Regions from separate parts of the Cytobacillus sp. Bac17 genome, predicted to be linked through region 3. Evidence: riboswitches for the same ligand, from Rfam matches in the RefSeq annotation. Region 3 holds a riboswitch; each other region holds the start of a gene.

Region 1 (4,600 bases), on a different contig from region 3:
TTACGCCTGGATTGTTGCTTTTTACGATTCTAAAAAAGGGTATAAGGCAGCACAGTTCCAACTGGGCTACAAAGGCTACATTCAGCTGGCATTAAGAAGCGGCCAGTACAAGGCCATAAATGTAATACCGGTATACGAAGGGGAACTTCTAAAGTGGAATCGTCTGACGGAGGAAATTGACCTTGATTTGGACGCCAAGAGAAGTGATAAGGTTATCGGTTACTGTGGCTACTTTAAGTTGGTCAATGGCTTTGAAAAAACAGTCTATTGGACCCGGGACGAAGTAGAGGCGCACAGAATTAAGCACAACAAGGCAAAAGACAAGAAATCTCTTAATAATGTTTGGCGTTCTGATTACGATGCCATGGCAATGAAAACAGTTCTTAGGAACATGTTAGGCAAATGGGGTATCTTGTCCATCGATATGCAAAAAGCATTCTCAGAAGACGAGCAGTGGCGTGAGGTAAAAGATATTACGGATGAGGCTAATGAGTATGAAGAGTCCATTCAATTCGATCCACCAAGCCAAGAAGATCAAGAATCAGCTTCCGAACCAGAAATTATTGATGTGAATCAAAAGAAGAAAAAAACTAGCAAAAATATGTCCGCCCAGGAATCATTGGACATAGATTTTGAAGATGCAGAGTAACAAAACAAATGTCCTCCTTCCAGCATGGATCTGGGAGGAGGCAAGAGGTAAAGAACATTTGAAAATGCTTGTTTTAGAGTATATGCGGCGGTATCCAGATTACAAAGTAAAAGGTGTAAAAAACGGATTTGCTGTCTGTGAGAGAAGGTAATTTGAGGGGAGGAGGTACAAAGGTGCAAGGCTGGATAAAGCTTCATAGGAAAATACTTGAAAACGAGATATGGCATGATGTTACCACTTTTCGGCTTTTTACATTGCTTCTTTTACAAGCTGTTCATAAGGATGGAGTTAAGGTAAAGGGCATTGAGTTAAGGAGAGGTCAGTACCTCCGTTCCTATTCAAAGTTAGCCGAAGATCTCGAATACAAAGAAAAAAGAGGATTTAAAAAAGTTTCCAAAAGCACGGTTTTACGTTCGGTTAAGAAATTAGTTGATGAAGGAATAGTATCCGTTAACGAAACGGATTACGGAACGGTGTTCACCATCCTTAAATACCACGAATACCAAGGGTTTGACGATGATAACGAAACGCCAATCGAAACGGATAATGAACCTTTATCAGAGCGAAATCGAAACGTTATCGAAACGTTATCGAAACAAGAACAAGAATTAAAGAATTTAAGAATTAAAGAATTAAATACTTCTACTAAGGATCCAGTGGATGTCATAGCAGAAAAATTTATTGATTTACGAACAGTTGCTGAAGGACGTTCGGTTTACCCAACAACAAAAGATTATGAAGCAATCGCCCGGATTGTCGCCCGTGGTATGCCGTTGCCACAAACAATCAAATTGCTTGAACAGTGTTTTGCTGAATATAAAGAACGTCAGCCAAATGGAGCCATTAAAGCCTTCGGTTACTGTGAAAAATACATCATGGATCATTATGAGGCCTTAGTAGCAAGAGAACAGGCGAAAGAGGCAGCTAAAAACGTTAAGCCTTTTAAAAACACTAATTCTTATAAGACTAAGGGTATGCGAGCCAAGCCAATACGTACGGAAATGCTGCCAGATTGGTTTTCTGATGAGGACCAACAGCATGAAAAGCCTAAACTTTTAAAGAATGAGCAGCAGGAACTTGCTAAGAAGAAAGCAGATTTGCAGGAAAAACTAAAACTATTGAGATCAGGGAGTTGATACTATGGGGATCCTTTATGAATCCGTTATGCAACAGAAAAGGAATATCCTCATCAAGAGATTATCAGAACTGAATATTTTTAAGGCTCAGTCAGGAAAGAGTATTAACGATTGTGATTACGAGGAACTGAAATATGAGCTTGTACTGGCATCCTTTCGGGAGATTGATGCGGAGGCTGCACCAAATAAATGGTTTTGAAGGGAGATATGAAAAATGACTATCACAAATGTTAAGTTAGTTACTCGCTGTCCAAAATGTCTGGCCAAGGGGACTGTGATCGGCCATCGAAATAACCTCTTATTACTTGAGTGCAGGGACTGTAATAAACGTTGGAATACTTACTCCAAGACTTGCAAGAATTGTGGAAAGCCAAATTATTTCTACGTTGAAGGTCCCTGCGTGAAATGCTATTCAGAAAAACACAGCGCCATATGAATTTAAAAGCAGCGAACCTGAGCTAGCTGCTAAGTTTCCTCAAAAAAAAGACCTCTATAAAGAGGTTGTTTAGCTGACAAGCTTATTTAATGCGGGAATTAATTCATTAAAGTATGGTTTTACAATAAAATCTTTAGCACCATAATTTAAAGCTTCCACGATTAATTTAGATTGTCCCATTGCGGAGCATATAACAACTTTTGCACTTGTATCAAGGTTCTTAATCTCTTTTAAAACAGCCATTCCATCTTTACATGACATTGTTAAGTCTAGTAATACGATATCTGGGGAAGATTCCTTGAAAAGTGATATAGCTTCGCAACCATCAGAGGCTTCAGCAATTACATGATAATTGCCTTCAGACAAGGTTCTTTTAAGTACTTGTCTCATAAACATTGAATCGTCAGCAATAAGTACTTTTTTAATCATATCAAACTCCCTTTTAGAAATTAGGCAAATTAAAGAAAGGAGTTATAAGAGATTTACGAGATTGATAAATCTCGGTAACCCGGCTGCCTTAGCTTTGCCTTAGGCCCGTGGCTTTGCGTCTTTTACTTTCGTAAAATTTGCCATTATAGCTATATTAACACAGTGAATATAGTGGAAAACGACAAAATGTGACAAAAAATTGATGATTTCGTGACTTATGGATTATAAATTTCGTTGGTGGTGAGGGAATGAAGCAATTAGACTTATTCTCCTTTGCCCTTGAAGATCAGATAGCTGAACTAAAACAAGGCGAAGAGTTGGAGTTTTACAGAGGGATGGAACGGCTTCTGATCCGTCATCATGAAAAATACAAGGGCGTTTGTCATTATCAGGGACCTGATTTCTCTGGTGTAGCATTTCATCTTGATGAAAGGGAAGGATTAGATTTGTTTTTTGCCAAGATAAATAGGTGGCTGGAAGAGTAAGACAAGGAAGCAAAAGAGTAAACTAGGTATTCTTTCGAATTCTAAAAGTATACTCCCTACATTTTTTGTAAATGTTAAGAGAAAAACAAGGGAGGATTTTTAGTTGGAATGGATTTTTTATCTATACCTGATAAATACGTTTTTTATCTTAATCATAGCAATTCGGGATGTACGTAGGCCTGCCAAGGCTTTGAATTGGATAATAATCGTCCTTCTTTTTCCTATCATTGGTTTCTTGCTTTATCTTAGCATATCAAATCCTAAGTTTATTCATCGGAAAAGATTGACCTCTTCTAAAAGTGAATCTAATAAATTACCTGATACATTTGGTGATTCAGCATCGGTAATCGCCGATGCTTTACGGCACTTCACTGTGAATGGGCTACGAACGGGCCAAGTCCAAGTATTTGACAATGGAATAGCAAAATATGACCAACTCCTTGAATCCCTCCAAAAAGCACAAAAAACGATTGATCTGGAATATTTCATATTTAGGAATGACCAAATTGGTAATCGCATCACAGAACTGCTAATCGAAAAAGCAGTAAATGGAGTGCGGGTTCGTTTTATGAGAGATGGCTTGGGGAGTTATAATTTCCCGCGTAAAAAAATCCGGCAGATGGTTGAAGCAGGGATAGAATGCAGGACAATATTTCCTTTACGATTTCCTTGGATCTTTTCTTATTGGAATTATCGGGATCATTGTAGAATTGTCACAATTGACGAAAAAGTAGCTTTTACTGGATGCATGAACGTAGGATATGAATATACAGGATTGAAGCCTGACGTTGGCTTCTGGCGAGATACCCACTTGCAAATCATAGGAGATGCATTGGTCGATTTACAGACTGTCTTTGATGTTCATTGGAATATGGCAGTGCCGGAAAAAATAAAATCAAAAACTAACCTGAAAACAAAGTCTGATGTAATCAATCCAATCGGCAGAGAAGATCATGTCAGATGGTCAGCCGAAATGGGATCAGAGTTGAGCACCCTAGATTATAATGAGATAGACATATCACCAAAAACAAGGACATTGCAAAAAGCGTATATCCATACGTTGGAAGGAAACCCTGGAATTCCTACCCCATTTATTCGTCAAACTTACTTTATATGTATAACACAGGCGACTAAGACTATTGATATAACAACACCCTATTTTGTACCGGAAACAGATATTATCATGGCATTAAAGACAGCAGTAGCTCGAGGTGTCAGCGTAAGATTGCTGGTTCCTCGCCACAATAATCAAAAAATCGTGGGATTTGCAAGTCGTACTTATTATGGGGAACTTTTAGAAGCTGGTGTACAAATCTACCAGTACGACAAAGGAATGATTCATACCAAGGTGTTGACTATAGATGAGGAGATTGCTGCCGTAGGCTCAGCAAACTATGATATGAGAAGTTTTCGCCTGAATTATGAGGTATGTCAAGTCTTGTACAGTGCAGATGTGGCGAGGGAA
Region 2 (13,827 bases), on a different contig from region 3:
TCTTCATCAGGGCGGTAATTATTTTTTCCGATCGTATCAAAAGCGATATAGGCTCCCGTTTCCAAAACAGAGAGAACCTCGTCTTTATTCGGGTTAAGGTCCTGATGGCCGATGATGATCTGATCAGCCGGAAGGCCATGCTTTGTCAGCAGCTGCACCTGCTCAAGCCCGAGTGTTCCGAGCGTTGTATGAGTGGTCACCGGAAGGCCGGTTTCGGCTCCGGCCATAGCGGCACCAATTAAGAGCTCACGTTCAATCGGCTTCATTTCATTTTTGCTAGTGCCCACTTCCCCGATGACACCCGGGAGAATGCCCGTTTCGGCAATCCCTTCCTTGGCTTCTTTTATAAAATGCTGTGCAAACTGCTCCGCATTCCAGCCGTCTGCAAAATGGGGGATATAAGGATCTTTATAGAAGCCTGTGCATGTAATAAGGTGAACCCCTGTTGCCTCGCTCAGCCTTTTTAGCACATGAGCATCCCGGCCCATGCCGTCATTCGTCACTTCCACCATTGACCTTCCGCCGAGACGATAGAAGTCCTCCAGTTCCTCACGCATGCCCTGTTCATCATCCAGTATGGTATCCGGATCTTTTTTCACTCGCGAAAGGTCAATGGAGAGATGCTCGTGAGCCGAGCAAATCCCCAATTCTTCCGGAGCAATTTTTCCAAGTACGGTTTGTATCATGGCTGTCCACTCCGTTCTCTTTATTTGGTTCCTTTACTGAGGTATGTTCATGATTCCAAGTGCAACCAGGATATTGGCAATGATTCCGACTGCAATGGCACCCACAGGGCCGACCGCAATGCGGACAATCGGACGTCCTGCCGCTTCATTCAGCAAATAGAATCCGGCGATGAAGAAGAATCCGAACCCCGGCGCAATCGCATTGGCGGCATTTGCTCCGCCGATTAATAGGGCTACTTCCAGAAGCTTGGTCATCGCACTGCGGATATTTTCTCCGGAATTACGGACACCGGGATATTTATCAAGGAATCTCGCAATTGAACTTAATAGCATAACTTCAATGAAAATAATAATGACCCCGCCGATTAAAGCCACCCAAACATTCGGGGAGAAAAATCCGACGACGAAAATGAGCGTAAATCCGACCGGGCTGTATACGCCTGTTGCAATTGCTGTACTGGCTACAAGCGGAATAAAACCGAGTGCACGGGCAGCTGCTGCAATTCCGGCATCTGTTGCTTTGCCTTCCGCTAATAGATTTAGAGAAATCGGATCTCCTGCCATGATCCATAGATTCGTAGCAGCAGCAATAAGACCGCCAATAATCATAAAGAACACGACATTTTTTCTGATTTTCGCCACTTTGTCACTGAATACTGCGGCAAGGTCGATGGAAGAGCCTTCTTCTGCCTTTTCCTTCATGGCAAATACAAGAAGGAAAATCATTCCTGTAATAAGGGCCATTCCTTCCTGGTTCAGTGTTACAGTGGTTCCTGAAATCGTAAGGACTCCGCTTTCATTCAGCCAGACAGCGAGCTGGCGGATCAATGCTGATACGATAAACGTAATAACCCCTTTTTTCACGCTGAACTGCATGGCAACCGCAAGCGCCGGGAATGCCATAAACGTTACGACAACCGGTGTTCCAACCGCTCCCATAGCTTCAAGGAAATTAAGAGGCAGATAATCAAACAGCTTCACAAAGCCTTCGAGTCCGATTAACAGCCCTGCTCCATAAGCACCGCCAATCACAGCCGCAAGCGGTGTTCCCCATTTATTTTTCGGTGTCAGCAAACCGATAATATCTGTTCCCAGCAGGATACTGTGAACGAGGATGATACTGGCCGAGAGTGTAAAAGGTATTCCAAATCCGATTACAAGGCCGAAGCTCATCGCAAAGGCAGTGAAGGCAAGATCCCTTCTCGTCATCCTGCCTTCCACATGTTCGGAAACAATTGGACGAAGCCCATCATTGAAAACCGCAATATTCATATTGGCCAAAACAGCAGCAACGGCACCAATCAGGATAATTAACGTCATTTCCATTTCTTTTTCCCCCTCAGATAAAATGGATTAACTTTTATTCTTTAAAGCTTTGATAATCATAGGCACTGCGGTCTCTTTGTGGTCAGCTGTAAATCCAAACGCTTTCTTCCCCTCATTGACAGCGATTACAATTTTCTCCTCAACAGGCTTTTTTCCTGGCATGGAGACGGTCTCGCAATTTGGCTTGCCGAGTAGTGCAATCGCCATGGCCAAAGCTCCGCCGCCTCCTGTGTGGCAGGCTCCCACATAATAATCTGCCTGTCCCGTCTTAACAGCCATCGCAGCCTCCAAATCCGACTTGACCATCGTCGTTATGCTGCTATCAATCTCTTTTATCAAGCTCTCAATCTCTTTTTTATCAACCTGTCCGCCAACTACAATTTTCATCTTAATTTCCTCCTTTGTTGATTTGCAGTACATTTGTGTAATGTATGACCAGAAAATCGATTTCTTCTTGGGGGAGCTGATTCTTCCATAGCTGTTGTACGTAATCGATTTCTTTTATTGCCACTGATGCTTCTAGTGACTGTTTAACTTCATCCAGCAAGGCAGGATGGGGAGCCTCAACCTGTTCACCCTTTTCAATTCTCGTCAGAGCTGTCGGCAAATGGGTGAAAAGCATTTCAGCTCCATCTATAGCATCTTTTTTCAAGTGTGACTGTAAATGCATAAACGCTAACGTGCTTATATCAGCTGCTTTGGTACTGACAACAGATGAAGCTAAAAGAATGTCCATTCTTTCTTTCAATTGATTTAAATCCATGTTTAAATCCCTCCAGAATACAGTATTTAGTATATTAGTGCTGATAAGAAACTAGAACTTCAGTTTCTTAATAGTGAGGATACTTGTTTCCTTCCTCCACCAGCCTTTGGGTCTCTTCTACTTTATTAAACTGGAGGAGCTGGATTTGTTCCCTGATATTTGTTCTTTCACTTTCTATGACAATGGCTGCTGTGGTTGCTTTTATGGCCAGTTCCTTTGCCTTTTTTGATTTAAAGTCAGAGGAGGCAAACGTTTTTAGCGCCCTCGCTTCATCTGCATTCCAGACCGCTGCATCAATACTGCCGTTTTTCAGCATATTGAAAAGCTGCATATAGTCCACCTTTATCAGTTCAACCTTGTGCTTTTCACATTCAAGGAGGGTAATATTTGCCTGGTCGGCAGATGAATAGTCAATTCCTATTTTCATGCCATCAGTAATCTCGCTGTTTTTGCTATCTGAAAAAAAGACTCTATGGGACGTTACATAGGTCTCCGGCCCAAGTGTATGGAGAATTTCCAGGCCCTCAAACTCCTGCACTGCCTCTTCTGCCGCCAGCTGAGACATGATCGCAAAATCGTAGCGCCGGGTTTTTAATGATTCGATCCGCCTTCTCGCTCCTCTCATATAAGCAAGGCCAGACTTTTTGTTGATTTCCTCAAACCCTTCGACAATGCCAGTCGCCAATCCCTCATACTTACGGGAATAAGGCAGCGGCATTACGCCCATCACTGGTCCGATGCCGGCAATCTCATACAGCAGGTTGATGTCCCTCTTCTTCAGAAAGGTCCCAAGATGTCCTCTGGATTCAAGAGCTATGGCATGCAAATCTTCCAGCACTCTTAATGCCCCCTGAACAGTTCCCCGGCCCAAGGATAGCTTTTCCGTAAAATCACTTACGCGTGGGATTCTCTCTCCCTCCGAAAACTGAATAAGCTCCTTTGCAATAAACTTTGCAGCCAGCCCATTCTTCGAATATAAACTTTCCCAAATACGGCTCATATTGTAATACCTCTTTACCTTTAATCAATATACGAAAAATTGTATATTATAAGTGTAGCGGTTATTTCTTATTAATTCAAGAGTTTTCTAACTTTTCCGCAATTTAATATTGCTAATTTCCTTTATTCTTATTAGATAGGGGTTTCGCTTGTAAGTGAGTCTGTTGATTTCCACCGCGGACAATTAGTTCGCTATGTCCAGACTCCATCTCTCAGATTTCTGCTTCTCCTGTCCGAAGGAGCTAAAAGTTCGGACTCACTCGATCGAATTTCTGCTTCTTCTGTCCGAAGGGGCATCAAGTTCGGACTCTTTCTCTCAGATTCCTGCTTCTTCTGTCCGAAGGGGCATCATGTTCGGACTCAACCTCTCGGATTTCTGCTTCTCCTGTCCGAAGTGGCTTCAGGTTCGGACTCTTTCTCCCCGATTTCTGCTTCTTCTGTCCGAAGGGGCATCAGGTTCGGACTCAACCTCTCGGATTTCTGCTTCTCCTGTCCGAAGTGGCTTCAGGTTCGGACTCTTTCTCCCCGATTTCTGCTTCTTCTGTCCGAAGGGGCATCAGGTTCGGACTCAGCCGCTCAGGTTTATCCTTTTTCTGTCCAAATGTGAACCCCTCCATTCAGTTATCTCCTCATAATTGGGGGTTGGTACGTTAGCAGCAATCCCAATTATAAAGAACATCTGTAAAATTCCTCTTCCGCAAATCCTCTTCCTTAATAAAGAAGTTGGCAACACCGCTGTCCCCAAACATCAGCTCAATATCATCGTCCGTATCCGCCTGGAATAGCAAAATTTTATAATCACCTGTTGGGTCCCCTTTTTCTCTAGGATCCTGCTGGGTGAAGTAGGGATAGCCGCCAACTTTATGGCCCTCTGCACCTAATTCCTCGGAGTAAAGCTCATATAAATCCTCATAATCCGGATGATCGATGGATTCAAATAAGTCAATTTTGACCATGTCCTCAAATCGGAAATCCTCAGCAGGTACAGGAGCGAACTTAAGGTTAAAAATCATCTTTGCTTCCTGAACTATCGGATCATATTCATCACCTAAATCAGGCATATACGAAAAATCTGTCACAAGGTCTGACTCATCTTTCCCGCCATTTGGATGATAAACAACCCGGAAATTTTTTTGATCAGCCGGATTATCAAAATCAAGTCCGTACATATCATCAACCGGCGAGAGATAGAATTGAAGAATTCCGCTCTCAGGCATAGGCTCAATGTGAGGAACTTCTTCGAAATTGATTTGCGCAAATAGATTCATATAATTTCCCTGCTCATCCTTTGGATGTTCGCTCGTTTTTGGAAGGTAGGGCTTTCCTCCGAACTTGCTTTCATAAAGTGTGGTCTCCCCTCTTTCTGCATGTATGCAGACAAACGATTTAACTGTTTTTTCCAATTCGCTCCGATGTTTTTCAAATTCCTTAGGCAGCTTTAAAGATTGATTTCCCATACTTTTTCCTCCTGTTTCTCTTAATTGGTAAGTTCATCCCAAAATTCAGCTATCCATTGCTCTAACTCCGTTGTTATTTCTTGTGAAGGTTCATCCAGAAGCTCCCCAAACAACTTGCTTCCAGGGTTTTTTTTCGATACCGGCATTCCAAGAAAAAAGTATTCGCATTCCCAAATTTTAATGATTTTTACATCTATGAGATCCCCTCTTTTATCAGAAATCCCCAGTGAAATGGAGGATCTGTATCCAGGCTGGAAAACATCTCTGCCCTCCTGATTAAATTCAGCCTCGAGTTTCAGGCCTTTCTTTGAAAAAGCCGCTTTATTCTCTCTTAGAAGCTTTTCAATTTGTTCTTTTAGTTCCTTTTCAATTCTATGAATCTTCCCCTTTAACTCTGAAGTGAATGTCCTGTGGAAATATTTCATAAAAACATCTTCTCTCATCAAAAATAAACAGAATATATGTAAATTCGCCAGCCTCATCCATTCTTCCTATCTGCAGAAAAAAAGAGCTGCTATAAAGCAGCCCACATTTTCCTATAAAATACTCTTAAAACCCTTCGCCTGTTCATCCAGCTTTCTTGCAGCTTCCCCGATATCTTTAAAAGCAGATACAGCATGTTCATTATGAACCTGGTTTTCACTTATGCCTGACTGTGATTGCAGAGTTGCGTCACTAATTTTGTTGATTTCATCTGATATTCCTTTGATGTGGGCACTGACTTCCTGGATGGAGTCCTGCACCCGGTTTGCGAGCTTTCGCACTTCTCCGGCAACGACGTTGAAGCCTCTGCCATGTTCGCCGGCACGTGCTGCTTCAATAGCTGCATTTAATGCCAGGAGGTTCGTTTGGGCCGCGATTTCACGGATTGTTTTTACGATGCTGCCGATGGATTGTGTCTGTGATTTGAGAGAATGGAGAATTTCCAGGTTCCCTTTGGACTCATAAACGAGCTTGGCTATTGCCTGAGCTGCCTCTTTGCTTCTTTCAATTCCAGCTTTTGCTTTTTCACTAAGGGCTTCTGACATTGCCTGCAGCTGGAATGCTACCTGCGCTGTATTCGTTTCCCTTTCTGTAATATCCGTAGCAACCTTTACAACACTTTCTACACTGCCATCATTCCCAAATACCGGTGTGTAAGTCGCTTCGAGCCAGATAAGATCTCCTTGCTTGTTCACACGCTGAATTTTTTCCTGAAAGCTTTTGCCATTGCGCAGATTTCTCCAAAGCTCCTGATATTCCCTGCTGGCGGTAAATTCAGGGGTGCAAAATTGCTTATGCATCATATTTGGCATTTCTTCTGCACGATATTTGACAGTGCGGGCAAAATTCTCATTTGCCCACAGCACTTTCCCGTTACTATCAAATTCAATCATAGCCAGAGAATTTTCAATTGCAGCCAAAACAGCTTCTTTTTCAAGAACCTGTGTGCTTTTAAAATGACTAGGCTTATAAGTTGTAAGCATGCTCTTCCTCTTTTCAAAAAAGTTTGTCAGAACATATCCCTACAAGAGGACTGGTCCCATGTAAGTGCTGGCCGGTTGCGCTACTAGCTCGAATTCATTAAAGCGCCCATATCTACTTGAATTCCCATTGCTTCCAACTTGTCCCGCATGTAAGGCTATAGTACTAGCATCGGTCAGTCATCACAATTCTCAATGCTCTGCTTTCATTTATACTGAAAATTCAAATAATTAATTACTAAGACCCATGATTCCCATAATTAGTAAAAGTAGAATAGAACTGTAAAAGATTATGCAGAAGGGATTGATTTATCTGAAAAATAAGCTAATTGCGTTATCACTGGCATCTGCTTTAAGCTTTTCACTTTTTCCGGAAAGAAGTTTTGCCGAGCAAACTGCTGCGGAAAACCAGGCCATAATACCTGGTGCGCATACAGTAACGCAACAATACTTTGATGGTGTGAACAACAACTGGCTGACCACCAAGAATCCCCTCCAATATCAGCAGGCGACCCTTTACGGAAACATCGGTCTTGCTCCTTATCTTTGGGGAAATGCCGCGGAAGAAACCGGATGGCATCAAATGTACAAGCCTTCTTCTGTAACGGGAACACAGGTAAATGGTATTTTTGAAGATGCCCAGTTTGTCATAAGGGTTCCGGATCACTGGAATGGCCGGCTGGTTGTTTCGGGAATCCCGGCTACAAGAAATGAAACATCAACCGACCTGCTTTTCAGCGACTATGTCCTGGAAAAAGGATATGCTTTTGCAGCGATTGATAAAGGCACCCAGGGTGACGCTGATTCAGCTGATCCATTTGCAAAAGTAAAGAATGCCTTAGCCGCTGAGGATGATAGCGTAGCAGAATGGCACCAGCGGTTCCGGCAGGTTACGAAAGCCGCACAGCGATACTTAGTCAGCCATTATTCCGATGGTCTGATCGATCCGGCAGATTCTACTGACCCGGCGAGCGATTTAGTATCGGCAGTGCATAAAATTCCTACATATGCGATGGGAATTTCCAATGGCGGATACGTCGTGCGCTATGCCCTTGAAAATGACCATCCAGAGAAGACTGGCGAACCGCGTCTTTTTGATGGAGGAGTTGATTGGGAAGGCGTGTTATGGACGGAAGAAAAGCCAAATTTAATCAGTTCTCTGACCACCGTAGTGAATCATGCGGAGGAAGCTTTGTTTGGAAGCGGCAAAATAAAGCAGAAAGCGATTAAAGAGCTATACAAAGCTGGATTGCCCAAAGGATCGGAAAAACTATGGGCCTATCATGATCAGGTATACTGGTTTGTCTCGCTGAATATCTATCGGGACCATTTCGATCCGGAAGCCCCAGGCCGTACGCATTGGAGCAATTACCTGAACTTTGTTAATGGCGTGAGAGACCGATCCTTTGATTCTGTCTTTGAAGATTATAAATATGTGACCCGTCCAAAAGAAGTGAAAGAAAATATTAAGGAAGTGGCCAATACTGGAGATATAGATGTGCCGCTCATCTCTTTCACTGGTTCCCTTGATTCGCTGATATTCCCGGATATTCATGCAAAGGGATATCAAAATCTGGTCAAGAAAGCCGGAAAGCAGGATCTGCACCGAATGTATACTATTGAGAATGGGAACCATGTTGACAGCCTTGTCTGGAACAGCTCCGCCGATCCGGATAAAGAACTTCAGCCTTTGTTGCCTTACGCTCACCAGTCATTCGACTTGCTTATCGACTGGGTGGAAAACGGGAAAGCTGCTCCTGAGAGCAAAACGGTCAATGCTCCAGAGAACCCGGTTAAGGTTATTGATTTAAAAACGGGGCAGGAACGGGATCCCCGTTAGGTTGAGGCAGGAGTGTTGGTCTGCAGTCTTAAAAATGGCTAACCGCACGAAAAAATTTCTATCCGCACGTAAATTGTGGTTATAAGCACAGAAAAAATTTTATCCGCAAGTAAGTTGAGTCTATCCGCACATAAACTGATTTTAATGATACATGAAGGCATCTCAGTGCGGTTTTTATGGAAGAAATATGCCCCAGTCGTTATGGATTGGGGCTTTTAAGCTTCGTATTAAATGTTTTTAGTAAATGAACGGTTCATTTTCGATAAATCCGCCTTGTGACGAACTTCAATAAGGAAATTTCTGCTCTGCTGGCCCGAAGCTGACAAAAGTACGGACTCCAACTGGATTATTCCTACTGTCAGACTCTGACACGGTTCGGACTCTAACTGACTAATTTCTGCCTTAGCATGTCCGAAGGCGACACGGGTTCGGACTCCGATTAAATTGCCGCTCAGTCTGTCCGAAGCCCCTCTATCATATCAGCGATGAACCTTCCTGCTGCCTGCCATCAGCCACACCACAACCGGAAGCAGACCAAAGGAAACCACCGTAATCCCCGTCCAGCCCCCAGTCTGCCATACCAGGCCGGCAAGCGTCCCTCCGGTTGCAACTCCAAGGTAATAGCTTACGAGATAGATGCTCGAGGCACCGGCTTTGTGATGGGCAGCGCGCTCATTTACAATGGCCGCCATCAGTGAATGCGCCACAAAGAATCCAAGACAGGTCAGGCATAGACCTATTACAATTACTGATAAAGAGTGCACATTGGTAAGCAAGGTCCCTCCTATTAAAATGACAGTTCCGACCGAGACTAGTGTAGCTTGCCTAAAATGAGCAGATAGCCTTCCGCCCAGAATGGAGCCAACTATGCCGAAGCTGTATGCCAGGTAAATAAACGAAATATTTTTTACAGAAAGATTAAAAGGATCCTGTTCGAGGTAAAAAGGCAGGTACGTCCATACTCCTGTAAACGAGAATTGGAGGAGGATTCCCATCGCGAACGCAGGGAAAAGTTTCGTGTTTTTCAGATGTGAGCCCATGCCTGATAAGTCTTTTTGAACTGATATTTTACTGGGCTTAAAATAATGAGATTTTGGCAGAGTCATAAAATAAATGATGAATAACAGAATGGAGAATCCAAATAGGAAGTAAACAGAAGTCTGCCAGCTGGCCATATCAGCAATGTACCCGACGAAGATGCGGCCGGCCATTCCGCCAATGGCATTGGCTGCAATATACATGGTGATGCCGAGACTGACGCTTCTAGAATCAAGTTCCTCCCCTAGATACGCGATGGCAGCTGCAGGCAGGCCCGCTATACAAATGCCCTGCAGGAAACGCAGCACCAGAAACGTTTCGAAATTAGGCGAAACGGGCAAAAGCACTAACGGAATAATAGTGCAAACAAGCGTAATATTCATTATGGAAACCCGCCCAATTCGATCAGATAGAAACCCGAAAAATAACAATCCGAAAATCATAGAAACCACAGCAGCAGACAGTGATAAACCGGCTGCTGCAGATGTGATGTCAAATGATTTCACGAGCAGCGGCATAATCGGCTGCACAAAGTATAAATTAGCGAATACTAAAATGGATGCACTCGTCATCGCAATCATAATTTTTTTGAAGCCGGCATCATGCAGCGAATATTTATCAGCTTCCTGTTGTCTAGCATTTACAGCAGTCATTTTCCCACCCAGTTCCTATAAAGCATTAAATCCATCATACCATTTTATTTGAAATGGATCGAAAATTCCGATAATTTTTTTCCACACAATTCCCATTAAGAACTTCCCTCAGCTATTTTTGAAACAGCGCGCACCTTCATTCCAACTGCCCTAAATGTTATAATATAGGAATGTACTTTGGAACATGGGGACTGGCTGATTGTCCCCTACGGGTAGATGGGACAAGGAACCTGTCCCTTTGTCCCACACCAACAAGGGGGTTGTGAAATGATTCCGGAGCGGTTTTTGGAGCCTTTAGAGTTTGCAGCGAATGAGCTGAAGGGGTTACTGCGGGCAGAGAATGAGGAAGATGCGCGCCTGGTGCAGAAGGGGCTGATGCTTTTTCGGCAGGGGCTTGTGTATCAGCTTCGCTTCGAAGATGATAAGGTTTTGGCGACGGTCCAGGATGTGACTCCCGCAAAGGTTGAACTTAATCTTGAGTTCATTCATTTGAGCGAGTGTTCCTGTCCGGCTGAAGGTTTTTGCCGCCATCAGACTGCGGTATTTCTGCAGCTTCTTTCCAAAGCCAAAAGTGTGTCCATGTGGATTGAAGAGTGGAGGAAGCCGATAAAGGAAAAGCAGACAGCCAAGAATTGGGGGCTTCAAAGAGCGAAGGATCTTTTGAAATCCTCCGGTCAGATGAAGACAGGTTACGACGGCTGGGTTGCCGGATTCGAGGAAAGCTTTACCGAGCTGCTGGAAAAACAGGGAGAGCCTCGTCCCTATGTACTCCCTGAGCTTTTCCATGTTTATCTGCGGCGCATGAAAGCGGGAGCACCGGTTGAACAGGAATGGAAGCTGCTGTATCTGCTTGTCGGCTATGTCTTTTCTTTTAAAAAGCTAATGGCGCTGAGCAGGAAGTACGGCCATGGCGAAGAATTGATTGACCGTTATTACCGCCATCTCTATCAGTCCCTGATGGAAGATTCGGTTGAGATAATGAACAAACTGTCGGTGCACTCCCTTCCCTTCGCTTTCGATCAATATATTGAAAAACTGAAAGATGATTCCGCCGGGCTGATCACCGGTTCTTTTGGGTTGGATTATGAGCGGGCCCATTTATATCGGCTGTTATGGACACATTTTTTTAAAAAGAAAGAATGGCGTGAAGCGGAGATCCAGAAGCTGGAATCCTCCATCAAAGAGGAATCGCCCAGCCTTCCGTCTGTGACAGGCTATGTGCATCTTCATATCCTTGAACGTAATGATGAACAGGCACTCAGTGTTTTAAATGTGCCAAATCATTTAATGACTCCTTACATGCTTTACTGGATCGATTATTTTTCAGCCAATAAGGACTGGAATCGGATGGGTCCTTATGCAGAAGCATTTATCCATAAATTACGGGATTACTTGAAACAATCTGATGACTATTATGCCTGCATGGATTTTACCAGGATGGCCATCAAGGCTATTTCTCCGTATTGCCTGGAAAGCAGCAAAATGGATTTATACGAGAAAGCCTTGATGGAAACGCTGCCGTACAGCTACAGCGACTATGAATACCTCCTTTTTGAAAAAGGCGAATTCATAAAGTGGGCCGATCTGCAGGCGTTTATTGGCTTTGATATTGATTCTTTAGGCAAGGACCGGATCAGGGAAATCAGCAAAAAGGAACCCTCCATACTCCTGCCGCTCTATCACCAGGCCATCACTGCCCATATCAATATGAAAAACAGGGATCATTACCGCGAGGCTGTCCGGAAAATGAAAAAGCTTCGCACGCTGTACAATAAGCTGAAACGCCAGGAAGACTGGCAGCTTTTTCTTGAATTGCTGCTTGAAAAAACGAAACGTCTCCGCGCCTTTCAGGAAGAATGCAAAAGGGGTAAGCTAATCGATGCTTAAAACGAGATTTCTCCATGTGAAAGTGAAACCAATAAACAATGACCGCTACCTGATTTTTGCCGTCAATGAAGAAGGCCGCCTCCTGTCCCCAAAAGAATGGAAGCCGCTTCTTTTTAACCATCACAGAGAAAGTTTCTTTGGAACAATGCTTGATGCTGTTGATGCGGACGGAATCAAAGGGATCTCTGTAAGCGGCTGGCAGCTCGTTACCCTGTTTGCGGCTGAGCAGTTCAACCGTTTGATTGATTGGAGCTGGGATGAAACTGCCGAAATCCTGCTGGCTTCCTCTCATGCTCTTTACGATTCGATCGTGGAAAAAGAATGGATGCCGGATTTCGCCGCCTGGGAACAGGATCAATTCCGCTGGGCACTGCCGGAAAGTGTGGTTACCGAATTCGGCACAAACTTTTGGGACCAGGCTGTAGAAGGCTCACCTGTCAGGGAGTTTATCGGAGATTTATTTCACCGCTCCCTTGATGGCTATATGAATCAGAATCAGGAAGCGAAAGCACAGTTCGGTGAAAAGCTTGAAGCATTGCGGAGTGAGCACCTCTCACCAAAGGATCTTGCTGCTTATTTTGATGAAGAAAGCTGGCAGGAATGGATCGGGGTTAAATCAAATGAAGCTCCTTTTTCGATTGGACTTAAGCTGGAAGAGCCCGGGGATATTGATTCCAGCTGGGATCTGGCGATATTCCTCCGCGGAAAAAATAATTCTGATGTCTTTGTCGACTTCAAGGACTATTCGAACTATCCCCACGACTGGCATGATTTTGAAGATTCTATTGACAAAGAGATCGAGCGCTGGCTTGAGCTATTCCCATGGCTTGAAGGCAAGCCTGGAATGATCTCCACTTCACTGACTGAAGATGAAGCCTGGACCTTTCTCACTGAAGCGAGCGAAACCCTGCTGGCACTTGGCGTGGAAATCCTGCTTCCTTCGTGGTGGCAGGCTATGAAAAATGCAAGCCTAAAGGTCAAAGCAAAAGTGAAAGGAACCGGGAGCCACCGTCCTTCGTTTGTCGGGCTTCAGTCCATGCTTGATTATGATTGGCGCTTCAGCATGAATGGCGTTGATTTAACAGAGGATGAATTCCGGGGTATGGTTGAGGAAAAAAGAAGGCTTGTCTACATTCGCGGCCGCTGGATCAAGCTGGATCCCCATTTTGTCCGCCATATTCAGGATTTAATGAAGAAAGCGGAAAAAGAAGGATTGCATGTCCGTGACTTGATAGAACAGGAGCTTATGGCTGACGAGAGCACGCAGGAAGACGAGCTGGATAATCCTAAGGCTTTTGCCCGCATTCAGATCGAGCTTAACCGCCAATGGAAACAGATGGTGAAGCAGCTTCGCGATATCAAAAGTCTTCCGCTTGAAGAGGTCCCTGCAAGCTTCAAGGGTGATCTTCGCCCTTATCAGAAGCTCGGCATGAGCTGGCTGCTGTTTCTGCGCCGATATGGTTTTGGCGCCATTCTGGCAGATGATATGGGGCTTGGAAAAACGATTCAGCTGATCTCTTATCTGTTAAAGGTAAAGAAAGAGGAAGACAGCGGCCCATCGCTTATCGTCTGCCCTACATCTGTCCTCGGCAACTGGCAGAAGGAAATCGAGCGCTTTGCACCTGGCATGAATGTTTATCTCCATTACGGTTCAAATCGTCTGAAGGGTGAAAGCTTTTCTGAAAAAGTAATGGAGTCTGATATTGTGCTGACCT
Region 3 (13,827 bases):
CTGACGATAAGTATTCAACGCCGCAATATTATGATTAATTCTCATTGTTTGTTTCCTCCTTGAGTTATATATCCCACATCCATGTGGTTGCTTTACTAACCAGCAGAAAAGTCGGCCGCCTTTTTGCTGTTTAGCTTTACAATGGTTATATCGACTTATTTTGACAGGTGTTTAATAGTTTGGAAAAATTTTTTATTGCTTTTTAAAAAAGTTGCTTAAACTTTCAATTGCACCAGCATCTGTTTGAGTTGCGCTGCTGTTTTCCTGCTGAATAGATAGATATATTTCCTTCCTATGAATATCCACATTTTTCGGCGCGCTGATACCTAGCTTTACCTGGTCACCTTCAATAGAGAGGATAGAGATTTCAATATCGTCACCAACCATAATCGATTCTTTAAGTCTCCTTGTCAGTACAAGCATTATCTCTCCCCCTGTTCTTGAGGTGTCATGATTTTATGCCTTGTCTGGTAAGGTGTTTGATTAAGAATGACTTGTTTGCCCAGTTTTTTTGTTTGGTTAATGACTAATGGAGCCTGCAGGTTAGCGGTTGTTTCCTTAAATGGCTCTCTTAATGTCAAGATCGCAAATGTCACTACATCTTTTTCTGTTTGAATCTCTAATTTTTCTATTGTCTCATCCGGCAAATCAAACCCATACTGCGGAAACAGAGCAAACGGATCTGTAACAATAAATGCCACCTCAGTTGTCTTTACTGATTGCAGAACAAATAAGTCTGTCCCGTCAAGAGGAAAAATATAAAACTTCTTCTCATCTAAAAACCCCGGTATCCCAGACGGAAAATGAATAATGTCATCCTTATTAATTTCCTGCTCACCATGAAACTTTGTCAGGATATTCATCTTTTCACCTCATTGCTATATTGTTAGATTGATAAAATCAATATTTAGGCTGTTTTTCTCAAGAATTTCTGTGCTGACTTTTCCTGGTGTATAGGTATGAATCGGCTTTCTAATTTCAACGTCAATCTTCGGCTTTTGCGGCTGTGCCTCTATGTTTACTTTGGCTGGTTCGTATTGAATCTTTACGCTATTGTGAGAAGGCACCCAGCCAATATTGAACTGGTTAGGAGGGCCTTCGCTATTTTCCTTGGCCTGATAGGCGATAGGATTACCGCCGTTTTCAATTTTCATGAGCTCTCTTCCCTGAACTGTCCTTCTCTCCATCCCTTTTAGCCAATCCTGGTACCCGTTTTGGGCAAACTCTTCTATTCTTCTGCCGACATTTCTTAGGTCAACGTCTTCGCGTGCTTTTGTCTGGTCAATCGTCAGCTTTCCAGGGATTGTTTCAATTTCCAGGATGGCCTTTGGCTGCTGGATAGATTGGATGGCAGGGGGCTGTTCGATCTCCTGTACCGGCTTTTCTATCCTTAAACCCATTTTGATAAAATTGGATTCCAGTCTAATCTGCGGAAGGTTCATGATAAACACCTCTCTTATGAAAAAAAGCTATCACTGATGGATAGCTTTTCACTGATTATCTTAAAAAGTCAGTCAGGGTTGGTTGAATGATCCTTGCCCCAACACTTAGTGCAGCACGGTGGATGCTTTCCTGGGTTGTAAGGTCGATGATAGCTTTCTCCATATCGATGTCTTCGTTATCGGAAAGGATTCTAGTTGAGAAAACTTCTTGCTGGGAAAGACGATCCTCCATCAAATCGACCCGATTTTGTTTGGCACCAATTTGGGCACGAGCAGACAAAAAATTATCTATATCCTTATCTATACTTTCAAGCATATCCCCGACAGCTGGATCATTTGATTCAAGAGCTGTAATGAGTTTTTGGATATCTCCATCATCGCTGAGCATGTCCCCAAACAAAGCTTTCCCCTCTGTGTTGACAGGAATTTTGATGCCTGAAAAAACCTCAAGCTCGATGGTTCCACTCTGAAAACCTGATTCAGATGGACGTACATTTGTCTGATTGCCATTGAAAATATATTTTCCGCCCACTTGTGTGTCCCCGATATTTTGTAAATGCTCTTTAAGCTGTTTGACCTCTTCAGCAACTGCTTTCCGCTGATCTCCTTCCAGCGTGCCGTTGCTTGCTTGAAGAGTCAGCTCCCTGATTCGCTGCAGGGCCAGTACCCCTTTATCCAGGGCATCATCTGTACTGTCGACCCAGTTTCTCACTTCTCCAATATTGCGGGTATATTGATGAATCCGGTTCAAATCCGTACGATAGTTCATCCCCATCATCGCAGCAACCGGATCGTCTGATGGCTTGGTGAATTTCTTCTGGGTGGAAATTTGATCCTGAAGCTTGTCCAGCCGGCTGTAGCTGTTGCTTAAGTTTCGAAGCATGTTATTTGATAGCATTGATTGTGTTACGCGCACTTTATTTCACCCTTTATCTGCCTACAACGCCCATGCCGTTGATAATTTTATCGAGCATTTCATCAACCACAGTTATGTTTCTTGCTGAAGCGTTGTATGCATGTTGGAATTTAATCATATTGGTCATTTCTTCGTCTAATGACACGGCACTGACGGATTGCCTGTTCTGCTCAACAGAGGCAGCCAAAATGGCAGAGTTCCTTAGATCTTTTTGGGCACTTTGTGAATCAACACCAAGCCGGCCGATGAGTCCGGAATAATACGAATCAAGGCTGCCGTTTAAGTTAGCCTTTTCTTCAGGACTTAGTGATTCATAGCTGCTGAAGCTTTTCTTCCTTAAATCAGCGAGCAGCTGAGCATTTCCGTTATCGCCTGAAGCACCGCTGGCTGCACCTGCTGCAATTTTTGAGGAATCATCCAGTATTTCCTGCTTTACTTTAATCGATTGGGCCGCATTGCCCGCAGTAAATTCAAAAAAGTCCAAACCAGATGGCTCATCAGCCCCGAGCGGGAAACCTTCCCGATGGATCTTATTAAACTCTTTCGCAAAAGCCTCTGTCATTTTATTCAGTTTATCCAGCATTTCAGGGTAAACCCCTTTAGCTTCGCCACCAGATTCATAGCCAAAGCTCTTAACTAATCCTGCAAGCTCTCCGGATAATTTACTGAAGTCATTAATAGTTTCTGATCCTATCTTTAAGCCGGAAATAAAGCCATCACTGCTTTTTTCAACCTCAAGTTTATTTACATCCATAATTCCGGCTTCCTTCGTTACAGGAACCAATTGAATAGGAGGCTCGAATGACTTTCCATCCTGCTGGACAATTTCAATATTATAAAGCCCGTCCGCTATTTTCTGGGCATTGCCGTAATTGTCTGGAATAACCTTAGAAACCTTTACATTAACCAGCTTTGATAAATTGTCCACCAGCACGTCCCGCTGGTCATAAAGGTCATTTGGCAAGTAGCCATGTGGCTCTACTGATGAAATCTGCTTATTTAGATTATCAATTTGTGCGACAATTGCATTGATTTCATCCGCCTTAACGTTAATCTGGCTTCCGATATCTTCCTGGACTCTTGTCAGAGAATTATAGTAATAGTTCAGCGTATCAGCGACCATTTGACCGGTTGCGGCAACTACATCCCTTGCACCTGTATTCTCTGTATGGCTGGATAAATCCTGAATAGCATTCCAGAACTTTTCAAGGGTGCTATGCAGACCATTCTCAGATGGCTCATTCATGATTTCTTCCATTTTAGTCAGGGATTCACTCATCGCACCATAATAGCCCATTTTTGTGCTTTCAGTACGATATTGCATATCCAGGAAGCCTTCACGAATACGCTGGACCGATCCTGCTTCTACTCCTGTCCCCATCTGCCCCGGAATTTGCGGACGGTTAAGCCCGGCACCAGGATATGGCTCAGTCTGTGAAAAGTTAATCCGCTGCCTGGTATAGCCTGGCGTATTCGCATTTGAAATATTATGTCCGGTTGTATATAAAGCACTTTGCTGGGTGAACATGCCGCGGCGGGCTGTTTCAAGTCCCATGAAAGTTGAACGCATGTTTGTTCCTCCGTTCTGCTACACTTTCGAGTTAAAAATTCCTGGATTCATTTTTTCTGAATTCTTTTTGGCAGGCGGGCCGTAGTTCATCGTTTCAGGCTGCGGCCTTAAAAGATTCATAGATACATTTACAAACTGAAGCGAATGATGAACAAGCTGCTGGTTTAGGAAGTTCTGCTCTTTCAGTTCATATACCAGCTCAGCAAGCTCCTTTGTGATGACCTCAAGCTTGAAGCGATCAGGCTGCGTGAGGATATTTAAGCAATCGGAAACTGCAGGGCTCTCAAGCATAGGTGCTATCGACTTCGCTGCCTTTGCCCGCTCTTTCTCCAATCGGCCGATAGCGGCAATATGAGTCTGCTCATCCTTCAGCATCTGATTGAGGGCGTCCATGTCGCCGGTTTTAATAATATCTGTCTTTTTAACTGCGAGTTCATAAAGGCTTTTATGAAGCTTTAGCAGTTTTTCCATCGCTGCAGTAAGTGATTCGGCTGACATGCCATTCCCTCCTCATTATTTTTTCGTATAAAAATTGGCGATGCTTTTCGCGACTTCTTTTGGATTGATTTTATAAGTACCGTTCTCTACCTGGATTTTAAGTTCTTCTACTTTGGCTTTGCGGTTCTCGCTCAGCTGTGATACCTGCTGCATTTCCTTTGCGGTAGAGCTGATTTCGATTTTATCTGATGCCGTTCTGGCTGTTTTCCCTGCGTTTTCAAGCTTGTTCATTTGGCGTTTGTATGGGTTCACGCCTGAAGGACCAAAGTTATTGATTTTCATGTGTACCCCTCACTTTCTTTCCGGTCGAATTAACCTAAGTCTATTATCGGCTATAAGTTTAGTTTCTTTAAATGTTAATTTAACTTTGGCAAAAAATACATCTATAAGCCCATAGAAAAAAGCTATGTGAATGAGTCACATAGCTTAGAATCGCCTATTGATCTTTTCATTGACGGCAAAATAAGTGCCGTGTTTTTCTTTTTGAGCTGCTTCTTTTCTTCGTTCTTCCTCAGAGGTAAACTGCTGGAGATCTTTCTTCAAATCCCCTGCACAGCTGCCGCATAGCTTACCTTCCCGGATGCTTGTTCCGCATTTATCACAGGGATACCCCAAATTTGGAAATTGCGCTAACTTCAAACGGCCGGTCTTAATAAACTTTATGATGAGTTCTTCCTCGACTTCGGTCGCCTCGACAACCTCCATCATCTTCGCTGTCCTGTTTTCCCTCTTCCTGATGAACTGGTAAACCGTCTCATAGGCCTTTTCTTCTTCCTTCCAGCAGTCCTGGCAGACATCGCGAAATTGGTTTCTGACAAAAATGGCATCACATTTCGGGCAGTTAGATAACTCAGCCATATGGTTCTTCCTCTCTCAATTTATATGAAATTATTATAGCTCGAAGAATAGGATAATTATAGAAAAATATTATTCAAAATACAGCTGGCTGCTGGCTGTTTCTATGAATCGGGATTCAGGAACGGAGGGGTTTTGCTCTAGCTGTACCTGCAGAGTATCAAGCATCCCCGCAAGTTCAGCTCTAGGTCCCTCTTCTATAATAAATTGAAACCCGTAATTAGTCAGAGTATCCGATATTTCATCTTTTCTGACAATCGTACCGGTAAAGGCAAGGACCTCCCCTAATAGCTTGGTTTCGATTAATAGAATAATATCTTTTCTCACAGGGAGTTTCATTTTTGAAGCAAATTTAACACCGCCTGCACTCATATCCTCAATCAGGATTTTCGTGCTGCCCATTTTAACAGGCTTGCTGTTAAGCTCTAAGATGGTCATTTCTGCTTCCAGCGGATAGGGAAACTCGATTCGAACATACTTGCGCAATCCTTTAAACACATTGTCTTCCTTGATATTTTGCGGCTTCAGGGTGCCAATTAACAGTTTCTGCTCAAAGGAGGATGGCGGAATTGGCTTGCTGAAAAGATATCCCTGTATTTGGTCACACTCATTCTTCCTTAAAGAATAGAATTGTTCAAAAGTCTCTACGCCTTCTGCTACCACCTTCATATTCAGCCCATGGGCAAGCTGAATCAGATTGGCCGTAATGATGGCATCTTCCGCAGTTTTATCCATTGCCTGTATAAATGTTTTATCAATCTTTAAAACATCAAATTTATAATTTTTCAGCTGTGTGATGGAGGAATACCCGGTCCCAAAGTCATCCAGTGCAATCTTCACTCCCATTGAACCCAATTCTTTAAGCACTGAAATGACGTTCTCTGAGTAATTGATTAGGGAAGATTCCGTCAATTCAATTTCTATTAGTTCCGCCTCCAGATGATACTCGTCTAATGCTTCCTTTATCATAGAAACAAGACTATTTTTCAAAAAGCTTAATGGCGAGATATTAACAGATATCGGAACAATACTTAAGCCTTTTTCTTTCCAGTCAAACAGCTGCCTGCATACCTTCCTTATCACATATTCACCGATATTGATAATGAAACCGGATTCCTCTGCAACAGGTATAAACTCAAGCGGCGAAACTCTGCCCCATTCTGGATGACTCCATCTCAATAGAGCCTCTGCGCTCAATATTTTGCCGGTCTTCGTATCGACTCTTGGCTGATATTCCAGGATGAACTCATCATTCACCAGCGCTTTCCTCATATCCTGTTCCAGGGTAAATAACTTATAAGATTCAATATCCATGGATGGATGATAAACCTGAAATCTGTTTTTCCCTTTCTGTTTCGCATGATAAAGTGACGTTTCCGTATTTCTAACCATTTCCTCAGCTGATACCCCATTATTCGGATATATGCTAATGCCTATGGAAGGGGTTATTTTGAGCTCAAAGCTCTCGATATGAAAGGGATCAGAGAATATTTGATAAATGCAATCTCCTAATTGGGCAGGGTCCTCCACTTCCTGGATATGTTCCTTAATGACAGCAAATTGATCACCGGAAATTCTTGCTGAAAAAAAAGTTACATTTAATTTCTCCCTGATTCTTTTTGCGACAAGTCTAAGAAGTTCATCTCCAGCCGAGTGCCCAAATGTATCATTAATCTGCTTTAAGCGCTCCAAATCAAAAAACAGGACGGCAAATCGGTGTTTCTCATTGTCTTTCACCAAGCTCTGAAGCTTTTGGTCGAAGTATCTTCGATTCGGCAAATCGGTTAAATGATCATAAAAAGCCATATGTCTCATTTTCTCTTCAAGCCGTTTTTGTTCTGTTATGTCTGTGACAAAGCCATCAACCCGGATAAGTTCGCCTCTTTCATCTAAATAGGGGATACTATGATCATTCACCCATCTCAGCTCACCGGATTTATTGAAAATACGATATTGGCAGCGAATGCTCTTCCCATCTATAAGATTCACCCGGTTGGCTTCCAGACTTTGCAGGTCATCGGGATGGATCACTTCGTCCCATAAATCGAAATTATCAATTAGCTCGTCGGCTGTGTACCCGAAAATACCTTCCACTCCCCTGGAGAAATGAAATACCTTTCTTTCTATTAAATCGGCAGAATAAATGCCCACATCAAGATTCTCATAGATTTGTCCTATTTTTCGCTCGTTTTCATAGAGCTTTTCTTCCATGCGCCTTTTTTCCGTTATATCCTGAATCGTTGCAATAATTTTCGGTGATCCGCTATCTTCTGCAAAATAATTCGCACGCTGATGAATATACCGTTCCTCTCCATCCTGCCTGATTATCCTGCATATCAGATCCACACTATTCATTTCCTTTAGCAGCTTTTGAAACTGATCTTCAAAAGCCGGACGGTCGTCTGGATGAAGATAGCTCAAATACATTCTGTAGTCTGGAAAAAAGCCTTTTTGAGACTTTAGGCCAAATATCCGGAACAGCTGATCTGACCAAAACCCTCTATCGTTTTCAACATCGTACTCCAGGCTCCCAATATTTGCGATCTTCTGAGCCTGGTTCAGGTTATTTTTTATTTTAGTTAGTTCCAATTGCTGACTGTTATATTCAGCAGTATCTTTAGTGGTGTTTTCACCATCCTGTGGGTTTATTTCGTCCACTTCAAAACATCCTTTCCAATAAAAAAAGGCAAACGAAAATAGTTATTCTTCTGTGCAGCCCGGCTGCCATGGCAGAAACCTGCTTTAGGCCCGCAGCTTTGCGTCTTTTACTTTCGTAAAATTTGCCCTGGATTAGAATATTTTAACATAGGATTATTTTCCTAATAACTATCTAGTTCAAAAACACCAACTTGTAATTTATTCCATCCATTATCCTCTTGCCAAAGTAAGCGAGCATACTGATGCAGCGCCCCCTGCTTTCAGAACTTTCGCTGCATGATATAGAGTTGAGCCGGTGGTATAGATATCGTCAATTAGGATAATCTTCTTATTTTCGATATGGAGATTAAGCGGCTGGAAGACCTGATGAAAATGGATTCGGTCAAATCGCGATTTCTTGGATTGCTTTTCTGAGTGAATTCGATGCAGCAGCTCCGTCACGGTAAAGCCTGCCTCATGTATGAGGGCAGCAGACTGATTGAAGCCTCGTTCATAAAGCCTTTGGGGACTTAGAGGGATTGGGACGAGATAGTCGAATTCCACGGTACTCAGCTTTTCCCTAATGATAGGAGAAAAAGCTCTCGACAAAATATAGTCGCCCCGGAACTTATAGCGGGCTATAGTTTCTTTCAGAAAGTCATCGTATATAAAAAGGGAATTGTTTTTCAGAAGCTGCCCTGACCATTCTGGATCCCCGTTCCACCTTAGACAATCTGCGCATAGATTCCCTTTTCGAAATTGAAGATCTAAGTTACTGAAGGGCCGGCTGCATTTACTGCAAGTATCTCCATTGATAAATGGGAGTTTATCGGTGCAGCCCTTGCATAAATGATTCTCTTTTGGCCGCGACCAAAGCGTTGTCCAGCTGACAGCTGAAAGGATTTCTTCATGGCATATTAAGCAGTTAATGGTTTATCAGTCCTTTCTTTTTGGCTTCAGTGTTCATTTTAAGGATTTGTTTCTGTGCTTTGATCATGCTTTCGGTTTTGCCGTAATGGAAAAAGGTAATATCACCGCTTGGAAATTGAGAGCTTCTGCCAACCCGGCCAGCAATTTGAACAAGAGCGCTTTCTGTAAAAATGCGGTCTTCTGCTCCGAGTACTGCCACATCAATATTAGGGAAGGTAACTCCTCTTTCCAAGATCGTCGTTGTTAAAAGCATTGGGATCTCTTTATTGCGCATCATTTGGACTTTGTCTTTTCGATCGGGGTCTTCTGCGTGAACAGCTTGGATTTTAGGATAGGTTTTACGAAGGATGGTGAGGACTTTTTCCATTTTATCGATTTTTGGAAGGAAGAGCAGGCACTGCTTCTGGTTGTCGAGCCTCTTCCTAATCCAATAGGTAATTGCTGACGGGAGTTTGTCTTTTTTTAGTGATTTTTCCCAATTTCCGCACCATTTCAAATCCGGTAAAGGCAATGGATGGCGATGATATCTAGCCGGGATAGTGACAAAGTTTCTTTTTCCGCTGCGGCATTCATTTTGCCATTTTTGACTGGGGGTGGCAGTTAAATAGATCATAGAGGAGGTTTCTTTGCGGGATTGGCGGACGGCATACTGCAGGGTTTCGTCTGCCGTATAAGGAAAGGCATCCACTTCATCAAGGATTACGGTGTCAAAAGCTTTATAAAAGCGGAGGAGCTGATGGGTGGTGGCGATGGTCAAAGGAGCTTGAAGGTGGCGGTCTTCACTGCCGCCGTAAAGGACAGCCACCTGAATACCGGGGAAGACTGCTTTTAGCCGCGGACCAAGCTCAAGTACAACATCTGTTCTCGGAGTAGCAATGCATACTCTTTTTCCAATGGCAAGCGCAGTATTAATCCCTTCAAACAGCACTTCCGTTTTTCCAGCACCACAAGTAGCTGGTTATGAATACTAAAAAAATTCATAACTAAAAACAAAAGAGCACAGCGTGTATAAGTAGTGCTACCAACACTCTTATACCGTCCGCCTAACGCACTAGGCAAACACTTGCTGTACCCTTAGATGTAGTTTATTACATTGTGGGTTTCTTTAGCAACGGTTTGCTAACACAGGCCGTTGCTTTTTTGTTTCCAAAGGGAGACATTTTAATGAAGAAACGAATTGATGTAATTGCTGGAGAAGAGTCTTTTTCAAACCTTTCAACATTTAGCGACATTGAAGAAATGAATAAGACTGTACGCATCTATAAGGATCAATTAAAAGCCACTGTGAAGCGTTCTGATGTACAGGTTAGACTAATTTCATTACTGGAACTATTAAAGCGTCACAGCTGCAAGCAAATCGGTGTAAGCTATATGTGCAAAAACACCATTGCAGACATACTGAAATTGTCTTATAAAACGGTCCAAAGATTAGTCAAAAAATTAGAAGACCTTGGCATGATCCGCCAGGTTTCCATGAAGCGCAAAAAGGATATGCTGCAGACTGCCAATGCAATTATTATTCAGCCTGCTAAAAATGATGTGTCCGACAAGAACCCTCCGAAAAAGTCCGGGAAGTGTCCGACCATTAAAACAACCCCTGTTTCTTTAAAACAAAATATTAATAATACACGTAAAGCTGTGGCTCAATTCTCCAATTCAAATTTCATTGCTCATTGGGTACCAGAAGCATTTGCTTCACTTGCAGGATCCTTCTATGCAAAGGCTGAGACTATTCAAGAATTCTGGAAGGTTGTAAAACAATGTAATCGAGTAATTAATCATGAGACAGAAGAGCGAGCATTTACATCAGCTGGGGAACTTGAAATTGGCCTTAAAGCATTCAAGGAGTTTGTTATGAAGGTGAAAGCAGGCAAGAGGATGAATAAAGGAGAATTTGCCTACTTCAACGGAATTGTAAATAAGCTAATGGATAAATATTATTGGTCCATGTAATTATCTTAAATCTTCCTTGGTGAAAACCATACACAGCATGCCTACAGCTGCACAATAATTGTTTAATATCTCCCTTCGGCTTTCAGTTGTGGTGTAGAAAACAAGGACAGGCTTATGCTTATATTGCTTTTCGATGGCTGGAGATAGAAGTTCATATTGCTTGATTTTCTTTTTATTCTCATGCATGGATTGAGTCCGATCTACTTCTAAAAAGTGAAAAACTTTATGATGGGTGAAAGTTGCATCAGGGATAATCGAGGTCTCTTTGTAGGTCAGCCCACTTTGATATTTGAAGGTGATCTTTTCCTCTATCCTCCAATCTTGTGGACGGTTGAAATAAAGGTACATGTCGTTTCTGAGAAGGTGATGATCTACAGTTAATGACCATTTCACTTCTTTATCAGATCCAATGAGATCCCTGCCGGCATTGTTTAAATAATATACATATTTGCCGTTATGCATCTTAATGTGCAGAAAGTCTTTCATCCTGTTCAGCACCTTAAGTGCATTCCGATCAGTTCCTAATCCATGCAGCAATTGAAGATGTTCTCTTGAGGCAAAAACCAATTTATCCAAACTTAACAAGATCTTCTCCTGCCGGCTCTTCTTTTTCTCGATACTCGACAACATTTTTTGGGGCTCCTTTCATTGATTGTGGGACCTGGTATCTCTCTAATCGTTTCCACATGTCATGATCTTCTAAGAGTGGTACCTGCATTTTCTGGAGCTCATGAGTTTTATAAAGCCCCCTGCCTTTAACATCTGATGGCAGTTCCTCAGCTCCCCTTTCATCAATGGCCACTTCTGAGGCATAACCGGATGGCAGCCTAAAGGTTACTTTACCATCGGAATTTTGTTTTATAGAACGAGGCAAAGTGTCTGATGTTGGGTATTGGGTGCAGAATACTTCTCTATAGCCCAAACCTCCACCAATACGGGTTATTTCACCTAAAAAGTATTGGCACATACCTAACATTTCTTTCTGTTCTTTTTTCATCCACTTCTCAGGGGCCAGCTGGGCTGCTTCATCCACAATGATGAACTTCCTTTTCTTAATGGGTGTATTAGATATGTTTGTGTAGAAATTTTCTTGAAAGTACTTATATTCCTCCTGCATCTGATTGTGGATGCCATCAAGCATGATAGCAGCTTCCATTGGATTGCTGGCCACCCCTTTTACCTGTTCCAAAAGCTTATATCTTCCAAACTCCAGACCTCCCTTTAAATCGATGATATACAGCTCCACATCTTGTGGATGGTAATCAATCAAATATGTCACCAGGACCTTCAAAAAGACTGTTTTTCCAAATCGCGTGGTGCCTGCCACAGTCATATGAGGAATCTGTTCAAAGTCATGCCAGAGCATTCCTTCCAAAACTTTTCCTAATGGTATTACCCACTTGTTTTCTCCTGCCTTCTTATGATCTTCTGGATAAATAGGGCATTCCGGAACAAGATCATAAGGGAATAAGTTTGGAATATCCTTCTTAAACACTTTAATCACTAAATACTTCCGTGGATCCTTAGGGATCACCCAGGGTTTAAATTCGACCAATACAGGCCGACTTAATCCATCTGAGAAAAAATGCACCTTCTTTTCCATCTCAGCCATTTTGGTAGCAGGCAAGCCTAATGGGATCTGAAAAACATACTTTGTTCCAATTTCCTCGTTCCCATCCACAATAGGATATTTCTTTTTGAATTTAGGGAATTGAGGTTCCCCATTTTTATTGGTGATCCCATACCCTGTGTTTTCAAATATAGTCTGTATGTTTTTCCTTTCATTGCTCCCTTTAGGGATGGCTGCAGCTCCTGCCACCAACAGGGGAAAAGCTAACCATTCAATCATTGAACATGCTCTCCTTTCCAAAATGAACTTGTGGAACAAGTGAATGAGGACTTTAGCGAAAAGCTAAAGGAATTTCACTCAAACTGAACCAATAAATACAAGCTCTATCCATTGAAAACATTGACATCCGAACCGACCGGAGAACTGACTGCCTAAAACCCAATGACCAGGCTGCGTATGAGTGGGTTCTTAAATACAGCCCACCCGAGAGCAAACAGAATCCCTCCCAGACCAACTGCCCGAACAGTCGCTTCATTAATCGGCACGCCACATTTTTCTAAAAAAAAGAGGGCCATTAAGACAGCCCCAGTGCCCACAAAGAAGGTAAGTCCCCCATCCACCATGGACAATAGACCTGGATCTGGAGCCATATAGGAATAACCAGAAACAAACTGCTTAAAAGGAATAACCTCGATTCCCACGTCTCTCTTCCTCCTTCAGCTTCCTTTTTAATTTGGCTGCTGTTTGATAATAAACTTCGTCATAGCTTTCAATTCCAGAATCCACACATTGGTACCGTTCCAGATAGTTCATGATGGTCCAGCAATCATCTGCAGTTTTTGCGCTGAAATACAGTTGATTAAGATAGTCAGAGGAAAATAGATATTCAGTTTCATCCAGTTCATTAAAACTGCTTTCATACATTCTCCTCTTAGTCACCTCACTTTCCCTATAACCATCAAAAATGCTTCTTATTATTCCATTAATCATGTATCTCCACCTCTTTCTGTCAGTGTCTGATACAATATATGGGCATTTGACTATAAAATTGCCTGTCTTTCAAAGAAAAGTTAAATTTTTATCAAACTTATCTTTAAAGGAATTCAAATCAAAGTGTGGAAATGGTTATAAAAGCTATTGGAGGCCACATATGTTTAAAAATAAAATAGATTATTGGATGGATAAGCAGGGGTTAAAGAACAAACATATCGCTAAAGCTTGTGAAGTAACGGAAACCACCTTTTCAAAATGGAGACAAAATAAAACTCAGCCAGATTTGAAACAATCGGCAATTATTGCACGTAAATTAGGAGTATCTATTGATGATTTAGCAGATCTTGAGGAGGATTAAATAATGTATTATTTGTTTGTTGGGCTTTTTGTAATAACAGTCGCATTAGGAATGCTTACTATTTTCTTTTTGTTCAAGAGGGAAAAATACGGCGCCAAGCGACTT

The links. Region 3 has a riboswitch for cyclic di-GMP ahead of NR125_RS14465 (EAL domain-containing protein). Riboswitches for the same ligand answer to the same signal wherever they lie in the genome.
Region 1: another riboswitch for cyclic di-GMP. It lies ahead of NR125_RS23270 (response regulator); the one in region 3 lies ahead of NR125_RS14465 (EAL domain-containing protein).
Region 2: another riboswitch for cyclic di-GMP. It lies ahead of NR125_RS29640 (methyl-accepting chemotaxis protein); the one in region 3 lies ahead of NR125_RS14465 (EAL domain-containing protein).

The regions. Positions count from the first base shown of each region.
Region 1 is NZ_JALJRC010000028.1:41-4,640, reverse strand. Features, by position in the region: gene NR125_RS23285 (recombinase RecT) at 1-649, shown strand, start outside; gene NR125_RS23280 (hypothetical protein) at 823-1,785, shown strand; gene NR125_RS23275 (hypothetical protein) at 1,814-1,984, shown strand; gene NR125_RS23270 (response regulator) at 2,291-2,650, opposite strand; cyclic di-GMP riboswitch class I at 2,721-2,802, opposite strand; gene NR125_RS23265 (hypothetical protein) at 2,899-3,135, shown strand; partial or broken gene NR125_RS23260 (phospholipase D-like domain-containing protein) at 3,239-4,600, shown strand, end outside.
Region 2 is NZ_JALJRC010000015.1:112,896-126,722, forward strand. Features, by position in the region: gene NR125_RS17540 (phosphotriesterase family protein) at 1-686, opposite strand, end outside; gene NR125_RS17545 (YhfT family protein) at 720-2,012, opposite strand; gene NR125_RS17550 (DUF2620 domain-containing protein) at 2,040-2,399, opposite strand; gene NR125_RS17555 (PRD domain-containing protein) at 2,401-2,775, opposite strand; gene yhfZ (GntR family transcriptional regulator YhfZ) at 2,843-3,775, opposite strand; gene NR125_RS17565 (hypothetical protein) at 4,239-4,391, opposite strand; gene NR125_RS17570 (YwqG family protein) at 4,425-5,231, opposite strand; gene NR125_RS17575 (hypothetical protein) at 5,252-5,674, opposite strand; gene NR125_RS29640 (methyl-accepting chemotaxis protein) at 5,768-6,697, opposite strand; cyclic di-GMP riboswitch class II at 6,758-6,841, opposite strand; gene NR125_RS17590 (alpha/beta hydrolase) at 7,008-8,534, shown strand; gene NR125_RS17595 (MFS transporter) at 9,014-10,225, opposite strand; gene NR125_RS17600 (SWIM zinc finger family protein) at 10,493-12,112, shown strand; gene NR125_RS17605 (DEAD/DEAH box helicase) at 12,105-13,827, shown strand, end outside.
Region 3 is NZ_JALJRC010000011.1:22,564-36,390, forward strand. Features, by position in the region: gene NR125_RS14420 (flagellin N-terminal helical domain-containing protein) at 1-45, opposite strand, end outside; gene csrA (carbon storage regulator CsrA) at 193-423, opposite strand; gene fliW (flagellar assembly protein FliW) at 423-863, opposite strand; gene NR125_RS14435 (DUF6470 family protein) at 879-1,442, opposite strand; gene flgL (flagellar hook-associated protein FlgL) at 1,498-2,358, opposite strand; gene flgK (flagellar hook-associated protein FlgK) at 2,372-3,928, opposite strand; gene NR125_RS14450 (flagellar protein FlgN) at 3,947-4,426, opposite strand; gene flgM (flagellar biosynthesis anti-sigma factor FlgM) at 4,442-4,708, opposite strand; gene NR125_RS14460 (TIGR03826 family flagellar region protein) at 4,853-5,284, opposite strand; gene NR125_RS14465 (EAL domain-containing protein) at 5,354-7,939, opposite strand; cyclic di-GMP riboswitch class I at 7,990-8,076, opposite strand; gene NR125_RS29610 (ComF family protein) at 8,150-8,482, opposite strand; partial or broken gene NR125_RS29925 (ComF family protein) at 8,705-8,848, opposite strand; partial or broken gene NR125_RS14475 (ATP-dependent helicase ComFA) at 8,844-9,803, opposite strand; gene NR125_RS14480 (helix-turn-helix domain-containing protein) at 10,013-10,801, shown strand; gene NR125_RS14485 (replication-relaxation family protein) at 10,802-11,377, opposite strand; gene NR125_RS14490 (FtsK/SpoIIIE domain-containing protein) at 11,370-12,650, opposite strand; gene NR125_RS14495 (hypothetical protein) at 12,803-13,072, opposite strand; gene NR125_RS14500 (hypothetical protein) at 13,047-13,361, opposite strand; gene NR125_RS14505 (helix-turn-helix transcriptional regulator) at 13,522-13,722, shown strand; gene NR125_RS14510 (hypothetical protein) at 13,726-13,827, shown strand, end outside.